One region of the Pseudomonas benzopyrenica genome, then DNA from elsewhere that is predicted to be linked to it. Evidence: predicted binding sites of a transcription regulator. Region 1 holds the regulator's gene; the other holds the start of a gene.
What was found. Region 1 encodes FliA, which starts transcription of late flagellar genes. Its sites were predicted from a motif close to CTAAAGTTTNNNNNNNNNNNGCCGNTAA; they were not measured.
Positions count from the first base shown of each region.

Region 2: V6W80_RS13720 (methyl-accepting chemotaxis protein) is a predicted target of FliA. The motif match lies at 2,166-2,193, and genes of this name have one in related genera.

Region 1 is NZ_CP145723.1:3,340,017-3,344,400, forward strand. It holds gene V6W80_RS15790 (chemotaxis protein CheA) at 1-292, opposite strand, end outside; gene V6W80_RS15795 (protein phosphatase CheZ) at 319-1,107, opposite strand; gene V6W80_RS15800 (chemotaxis response regulator CheY) at 1,127-1,501, opposite strand; gene fliA (RNA polymerase sigma factor FliA) at 1,589-2,329, opposite strand; gene fleN (flagellar synthesis regulator FleN) at 2,326-3,156, opposite strand; gene flhF (flagellar biosynthesis protein FlhF) at 3,249-4,384, opposite strand, start outside.
Region 2 is NZ_CP145723.1:2,894,964-2,899,347, reverse strand. It holds gene V6W80_RS13725 (sigma-54-dependent Fis family transcriptional regulator) at 1-51, shown strand, start outside; gene V6W80_RS13720 (methyl-accepting chemotaxis protein) at 133-2,094, opposite strand; gene V6W80_RS13715 (cyd operon YbgE family protein) at 2,302-2,598, opposite strand; gene cydX (cytochrome bd-I oxidase subunit CydX) at 2,585-2,701, opposite strand; gene cydB (cytochrome d ubiquinol oxidase subunit II) at 2,727-3,866, opposite strand; gene V6W80_RS13700 (cytochrome ubiquinol oxidase subunit I) at 3,877-4,384, opposite strand, start outside.

The sequences.
Region 1 (4,384 bases):
AATCCAGTGCCTGCAGCACCACATCCATCAGCTCGGCATCCACGCGGCGTTCGCCCTTGCGCAGGATGTCGAATACGTTTTCCGCGATATGGCAGCACTCGACCAGGGTATGGAGCTGCAGGAAACCGGCACCGCCCTTTACGGTATGGAAGCCACGGAAAATGGCGTTCAGCAGATCCATGTCATCCGGGCGGCTTTCCAGCTCGACCAATTGTTCGGACAACTGTTCGAGAATCTCGCCGGCCTCTACCAGGAAATCCTGGAGGATTTCTTCATCGGCGTCGAAGCTCATTCCTGCACTCCCCAAGAGGGTCTGGGTCAGAAGCCCAGACTGGATAGAAGATCGTCGACGTCGACCTGAGCGGCCACGACGTCTTCACGCTTATCGGCATGAATCTGCGGACCTTCACCCTTCATCGTCTTTTCTTTTCGATTCTGTTCGATCAGCGCGGTGTGATCGTGACTGAAGCCGGTATAGCGATCGACCTGGCTGGCCATCATCACCAGCTTGACGAGGTCTTTCTCGATCTGCCCGACGAGGTTGACCACGCGTTTGATCACCTGACCGGTGAGGTCCTGGTAATCCTGCGCCAGGAGGATGTCGTTGAGCTTGGACGACAGTTGTTCGGCGCTGCTCTCGCTGTGGCTGAGGAAGGCATCGACGCGCTTGGCCAACTCGCGGAATTCGTCCGCGCCCATTTCCCGGCGCATGAACTTCTTCCAGTCGGCATGCACGGCACGGGCTTCGTCACCGAAGTTGCCTACCAGCGGGGCACTCTCCTCCACCAGATCCATGGTCCGGTTGGCGGCGTTCTCGGTCATCTTCACCACGTAGGAGAGACGATCGGTGGCATCGCTGATCTGGGAGACCTCTTCGCCGGCCATGCCGCGCGGATCGATCTCGAAGTTGACGATGGCGTTGTGCAATTCGCGGGTCAGCTTGCCGACTTCCTGGTAGAGCCCCCGGTCACGCAGTTGATTGAGCTCGTTGATGACATGCACGGCCTGGGTGAAATCGCCGCTTTCCAGGCATTTCACCAACTCTTGGGCGTGCTGTTTGAGATTCGACTCGAAGTCGCTGAAGCTGTTGGAGCCAAGCTGATCCATAACGTCCCCGCGGCTTTCTTCAGCCGTTCACCCGCTCGAAGATCTTGTCGATCTTTTCTTTCAGCACCTGGGCGGTGAAAGGCTTGACCACATAGCCGTTCACGCCGGCCTGAGCGGCCTCGATGATCTGCTCGCGCTTGGCTTCGGCGGTCACCATCAGCACCGGCAGGGTTTTCAGCCGCGCGTCGGCGCGGACCTGACGCAGCAGGTCAATGCCGGTCATGCCAGGCATGTTCCAGTCGGTGACGAGAAAATCGAAGTTGCCGCTCTGCAACATCGGCAGTGCGGTGTTGCCGTCGTCTGCTTCGGCGGTATTGGTGAATCCCAGATCGCGCAGCAAATTCTTGATGATGCGTCTCATCGTGGAAAAATCGTCCACGATGAGGATTTTCATGTTCTTGTCCAAGTCGACCTCCGTCCTAATCCGCACACACGCCATGAGGCGCGTCTAAGCAATCGTAGTAGCCTGAGTACCAGCCGGTTAACGCGAACGCCATTCCGCCAGCCGCGCCCGCAGGCGTGCCGCGCATTGACTGTGAAGCTGGCAGACGCGTGACTCGCTCACGCCCAGCACCTCGCCGATTTCCTTGAGGTTGAGTTCCTCGTCGTAATACAGCGAGAGCACCAGACGTTCACGCTCCGGAAGATTGGCGATGGCGTCGGCCAGGGCCTTGCGGAAGCGCTGATCTTCCAGACCGCGACCGGGTTCGAGTTCATGCGAACCGCTCTCCTCGAGCCCATGCTCACCACCCTCCATGAGGTCGTCGAAACTGAACAGGCGACTCCCCATGGTGTCGCCAAGGATGCCGTAGTACTCATCCAGACTCAATTTAAGTTCGGCCGCGACCTCGGAATCTTTAGCGTCGCGACCCGTCCGCGCTTCCACTGCACGAATGGCGTCGGTGACCATGCGCGTGTTGCGATGCACCGAGCGCGGCGCCCAGTCACCCTTGCGCACCTCGTCGAGCATGGCGCCGCGGATGCGGATGCCGGCGTAGGTCTCGAAGCTGGCGCCCTTGCCGGCGTCATATTTGCGTGAGGCCTCCAGCAGCCCAATCATGCCAGCCTGCATCAGGTCTTCGACCTGCACGCTGGCCGGCAGACGCGCCAGGAGGTGGTAGGCGATGCGTTTCACCAACGGCGCATAGCGGTTGATGAGTTGCTCCTGCTGGGTACGTTCCGAGGTTTTGCTGTACATGCGAAGCCCGCTGGATGCTGTCATGCGTGGGTACCGATGGCTGGTTGCACAAGGCGCTCGACAAAGAACTCGAGATGGCCGCGCGGATTGGCAGGCAGCGGCCAGCCATCGACTTTCTGGGCCACCGCACGAAAGGCCAGCGAGGCCTTGGCACGCGGAAAGGCTTCAAACACGGGGCGCTGCTTCTGCACGGCTTTGCGCACCGCCTCATCGAACGGAATGGCGCCCACGTATTGCAGGGCGACATCCAGGAATCTGTCGGTCACCTTGGTCAGCTTAGCAAAGAGATTGCGACCTTCCTGGGGCGTCAGCGCCATGTTCGCCAGAACCCGGAACCGGGTGACGCCATGGTCGCGATTGAGCAGCTTGATCAGGGCGTAGGCGTCGGTGATGGAGGTGGGTTCGTCGCACACCACCACCAGGACTTCCTGGGCGGCGCGAACGAAGCTGACCACCTGATCGCCGATGCCGGCAGCGGTATCGACGATGAGCACGTCGAGGTTCTCGCTAATGTCGCTGAAGGCCTGGATCAGGCCCGCGTGCTGGGCCGGCGTCAGATTGACCATCGCCTGGGTGCCCGAGGCCGCCGGGACGATGCGGATGCCGCCCGGGCCGTGCAGCAGCACGTCGCGCAGCTCGCACTCGCCGGAGATGACGTCGGCCAGGGTGCGCTTGGGCGACAGGCCGAGCAGAACGTCGATGTTGGCAAGGCCCAGGTCGGCGTCGAGCAGCATGACGCGCCGCCCGATATCGGCCAGGGCCAAGGCCAGGTTGACCGACACGTTGGTCTTGCCGACACCGCCTTTACCGCCCGTGACCGCTATGACTTGGACGGGATGCATGCTACCCATTGCCTGATACCTTTGATTGAAATCCGTCACACTTTAGACCAAGTGCATTTGGCGTGCCCAGGCATGCGATGCACCACTACCGTTCGTCTGCGCTAACCGGCGCGGCGGGCATTGCTCTGATACAGGCCGGCCAGCATGCCAGCCATGGTTTCTTCGCTCGGCTCCTCGGGTGCCTGCAGGCTCACGGCGCGGCTTACCAACTGGTGGCTGCGCGCCGGATGCAGGTCGTCCGGGATGCGCGGGCCGTCGGCGATGTAGGCCACCGGCAGGCGCTGGCTGATGGCCAGGCCCAGGGCTTCGCCGAGGCTGGCGGCTTCGTCCAGCTTGGTCAGCACGCAGCCGCTCAGGCCGCAGCGCCGATAGCTGTGGTAGGCCGCCTTGAGCACCTGGCTCTGGCTGGTGACGCCCAGCACCAGGTAGTTGCGAATCTTCAGCTGGCGGTTGGCCAGGGCTTCGAGCTGCGCCTTGAGCGCCGGATCGTTGGCGGGCATGCCCGCGGTGTCGATCAGCACCAGGCGCTTGCGCGCCAGGGGGGCCAGGGCCTGTGCCAGGGACTGGCCCGGATCGACCAGGGTTACCGGTACGTCGAGGATGCGGCCCAGGGTCTTGATCTGCTCCTGGGCACCGATGCGGAAGCTGTCCATGCTGACCAGCGCCAGGCTCTGGGGGCCGTACTTGAGCACGTAATTGGCGGCGAGCTTGGCCAGGGTGGTGGTCTTGCCCATGCCGGCCGGACCGACGAAGGCGACGACACCGCCCTCCTCCAGGATCTTGGCGTCGGTGGTCTTGGCCAGCTGGGCGAAGTTGGCCAGCAGCATGCGCCAGGCATGGCGCGGATCCTGGATCTTGGCCACGCTGTCGAGCAGGTGCCGGGCCAGATCGGCCGGCAGGCCCATGCGCTGCAGGCGACGCCAGAGGCCAGCTTGCTGCGGACGGGTGGACTGCACCTGGGTCCAGGCCATGGAGCCGAGCTGGACTTCCAGCAGTTCACGCAGGCCGCTGAGCTCGCTGCGCATGGCTTCCAGGGCACGCCGGTCTTCCGGCGCGGCACTGGCGGCAGGCGCGGCGGCGGCCGGCTGGGGGGCGCGCGGCGGCGCGATCACCGGCTCGCGACGGCTGTCGGCGGCGCTGATGGCGCCGAGCAACTGCTTGTCCTTCGGCGCGGCCGAGGGGACGCCCGGCGCACGGATACTGAGGTCGGCATGGGCCTGGGCGATCTTCGCATGGG
Region 2 (4,384 bases), 450 kb from region 1:
AAGCTGCGCCGCTACGCCTTGAATCCGGCGGATTTCCGGCCAGGACGCTGAAATCCGGCAGCGCCAAACTGCAGCGAGCCACGTTCTGGCGAGCGCGTCCTGGCCTGCCGCTCGCTGGCAGCCCCGGCAGCTTCAGGCCACCCGGAAACGGCCGACCAGCGCTTGTTGCTGTTCGGCCAGACGGGCCAGTTCGCGACTGGTGACGGCGGTCTGTTCGGCGCCGGCGCTGACCTGGATCACCAGGTCGTTGATGTCGTTGACGTTGCGGCTGATCTCTTCGGCGACCTGGCTCTGCTGTTCGGCGGCCGAGGCCACCTGGATGTTGCGGTCGTTGATCAGGGTCACGCCCTCGGCGATCTCGCCGAGCAGCTCGCCGGCGCGGACCACGTTGCTGGCGCCGGTCTGCACCTGGCTCAGGGTCTCCTGCATGGCCTGGGTGGCACGGTCGGAGCCGCTTTGTAGGTGGCTGATCATCTGCTGGATGCTGCCGGTGGATTGCTGGGTCTTCTGGGCCAGGGAGCGTACCTCGTCGGCCACCACGGCGAAGCCACGCCCGGCTTCGCCGGCGCGCGCGGCCTCGATGGCGGCGTTGAGGGCCAGCAGGTTGGTCTGCTCGGCGATGCCGCGGATCACGTCCAGCACCGAGGAGATGGCATCGCTCTCCTGCTTGAGTTCGGCGATGATCTCCGAGGTCCGTTCGGCCTGCACCGACAGCCCCTGAACCAGGCCGATGGTGGCTTGCAATTCGCGGCGGCCCTGGCTGGTGTTGCCCTCGACCTGACGCGAGCCTTCGGCCGCCTCGGTGGTACTGCGGGCGACGTCCTTGACCGTGGCGCTCATCTCGGCGATGGCGGTAGCCACCTGGTCGGTCCCCAGACGCTGCTGGGCGACGTTCTGGCTGGTCTGGATGGCGACCGCCGACGCCTCTTCGGCGGCGGTGGCGACCTGCACGGTGGCGGCGCCGATCTCCTGGATGACCTGGCCGAGCTCCTGGCTCATCAGGTTGAGGTTGCCGGTGATGGTGCCGAACTCGTCCTTGCCCTGGTAGGCGCAGCGGGCGGTGAGGTCCCGGGTGGCCAGGCGGGTGAGGGTGCCGTTGACCTGTTCGACCGCCTGCTTGATGTTGCGAATGATCACCCAGGCCAGCGCCGAGACGGCCACCAGCACCAGCAGCACCAGGCCGAGGGTGGTCCAGAGATCGCGACTGGCGCCCGCACGGGCCTGTTCGGCCTGGGCGCCGACGCTGGCACCCAGGTCCGCTTCCACCTGGCCCATCAGGTCGATACGTTGGGTGGCCAGGTTGAACCAGTCCTCCGGCTTGACGCCCAGGGCATCGCCCAGCGGCACGGTAAAGGCCAGCTGTTGCAGGCGGGTGACTTCCAGGGCGCTGGGCTGCTTGAAGGTGTCGTCGAGCTGGCGGATGAATTCAGGCGTGGCCTTGCGCTGGAAGGCGTCGGCGTAGGCGGAGAATTCGCCCAGGTTGCGGGCGAAGCGCGACAGCAGACCGGCGTCGAAGCGATTCTGGTTGAAGGCCAAGCCCAGCAGTACGCGCTCGCGGCCGGCGCGTTCCTTCATCTCGACGAAGAGATTGAGGGCGCCCAGGGCGCGCAGGATTTCAGGATCATCAACACCCGCTTCGAGGGCATGGGTGTAGCCGATCAGCGCCTTGATCAGGTCGGTGTAGGCCGCGCCGGACTGGGTGCTGTTGAGCGCCAGGCCATCGACCTTGCCGCGCAGGTCACGCAGGGTGTCCAAGGCGCGCATGGCGGTCTGGATGGCGGCGTCGTTACCGGTGGCCAACGCACGTAGGTTGTTCTGTGCCTTATCGCTATCTTCGCGGAAGGTCTTGAGCTTGTCCTGCATCGACTTGCCACCACTGCCGAGGAACACGCCGCTGGCACCGCGCTCGCGCTGCAGGCTGGTGACCAAGGCACTGACGCGCTCGGCCGTGGCACTGGCGGTCACGGTGTGCTCCATGTTCTTGAGCGTTTCGTAGCGATCGGCGGTGTAGAGGCCCGAGATCACCAGGAAGCCGGCCAGGGGCAGGAGCAGGATCAGCAGGAGTTTGGTACTGAGGGGGGCGTTCCTGAGCATCGTGAAAGTCTCCGAGGCGGTCAGCGGGTGCGCCGACGACAAGGTGAGGAGCCGGCGAGTCGATTCCGAATATGTCGGCACCTGCAGACGAACCTTTATCGTCAGATTATTTTTGGTGCGAGCGTGGGGGTGAGATGCACTGCCAGGCGATAAACCTGGTGGTCTGAGCTGCGTCCGGGAATGCCGGACGCTATCGTCAGACTTCAATCAGCCCAGCTGTGCCCTGATGAGCAGGGCGTAGCCCAACACCAGCAGCGGCCAGCCCACCACTGGCCCGAACACCAGGCGCCACAGCCACAGGCGCGGCATGAAGCCCACGCCGTGGACCAGCCCAGCCGAGACGCCGAGCATCACCGCCATCAGCAACGGATGGCTGTAGTGGCCGCTGGCGTCGAGCATCAGCCCCGGGTGGATCAACAGCAGCAGCGCCAGGGGCGCCGCCAGCAGCAGGGACAGCGTCCGCCCCAGTGGGTGGACGCGGGGCAGGGGGTCAGCACTCGGCATCGTCATGGACATCGAGCTCCCGGGTGCTTTCCAGCCAGAGGGCGTTGATGATGCCGAAGCTCGCGGCGAGCAGGACACCGAGGATCCAGGTGAAGTACCACATGGCATGTCTCCTTGAGGGGGGCTGATCAGTAGAGGCCGTGGGGGTTGGCGTCGATGAAGCGGTCGTCGACCTTGCCCCACATGCGCACGTAGCTCCACAGGGTGTAGGCCAGGATGAGCGGCACGAAAATGGCCGCGGCGGCGAACATGATGCCCAGCGTCTTGTGGCTGGAGACGGCGTCCCAGATGGTCAGGCTCGAGGCTGGGTCCAGGCTCGACGGCAGCACGAAGGGAAACAGCGCGCAGCCGGCGGTAGCGAGGGTGCCAACGATGGCCAGGGAGGTGCCGGTGAAGGCCAGGCCGGCCTGACGCCAGCTGCTGCCGAGCAGCGCCAGGACGCTGCCGAGCGCGGCCAGCACCGGGGCGAGCAGGGTCAGCGGCTGGGTATGGTAGTTGGCCAGCCAGCCCGGATTGCCGGCGGTCACCACCTTGTGCAGCGGATTCAGGGCGCTGCCTGGATCGCCCTGGCTGACCAGCACGTAGCCGTCGAAGCCGTAGGCCAGCCAGACACCGGCCAGGCCGAAGGTGACGAGATGGAGCAGGGCGCACAGGCCGGTGGCCCGGCGGGCGCGCTCGCCCAGGGCGTGGTGGGTGCGCAGCATCAGCCAGCTGCCGCCATGGGCGCAGAGCATGGCCAGGCTGACCAGGCCGCTGAGCAGGGCGAAGGGGTTGAGCAGGGCGAAGAAGCTGCCGCTGTAGGTGGATCTCAGGGTGTCGTCGAGCTGGAAGGGTACGCCCTGGAAGAGATTGCCGAAGGCCACGCCGAATACCAGGGCCGGCACCAGGCTACCGGTGAACAGGCCCCAGTCCCAGGCATTGCGCCAGCGGGTGTTGTCGAGCTTGCTGCGGTAGTCGAAGCCCACCGGACGCAGGAACAGGGCGAAGAGCACCAGTAGCAGTGCCCAATAGAGCCCGGAGAAGGCGGTGGCATAGACCATCGGCCAGGCGGCGAAGAGGGCGCCGCCGGCGGTGATGAACCAGACCTGGTTGCCGTCCCAGTGCGGCGCGATGCTGTTAATGGCGGCGCGGCGTTCCTTGTCGGTCTTGCCGATCAGGGGCATCAGGATCATGGCGCCCATGTCGAAGCCGTCGGTGAGGGCGAAGCCGATCAGCAGGACGCCGATCAGCACCCACCAGGTGAGCTTGAGCACTTCGTAGTCGAACATGGCAGTCTCCTTAGGCGTTGGCCGGTGCGACGGGCTTGGCGGTGGCGGCCTGGCGCAGGGCGTCGCCGACCTGGGCAGCCCGTTCGTGGAAGTAGCGGCCGGTGTGCAGGCTGCTCGGGCCGAGGCGGGCGAAGCGGATCATCAGGTACATCTCCACGATCAGCAGCAGGGTGTAGAAGGTCACCAGGGCGCCGATGGAGCCCCACAGATCGGCCGGGGCCAGGGTCGAGGCCGACAGGTGGGTGGGCAGGACCTCGCTGATGGTCCAGGGCTGGCGACCGTGCTCGGCCACCCACCAGCCGGTCTGGGTGGCGATCCAGGGCAGCGGCAGGCTGAACAGGGCCCACTTCAGCAGCCAGGGCTTCTTGAGCTCGTTGCGCTGGGTCGAGGCCCAGAAGGCGCAGATGAACAGCGCCAGCATCAGCACGCCACTGGCGACCATGATGCGGAAGGTCCAGAACAGGCTGGCGACCCCAGGGATGGTGTCCCGCGCGGCCTGCCGGACCTGCTCGGGAGTG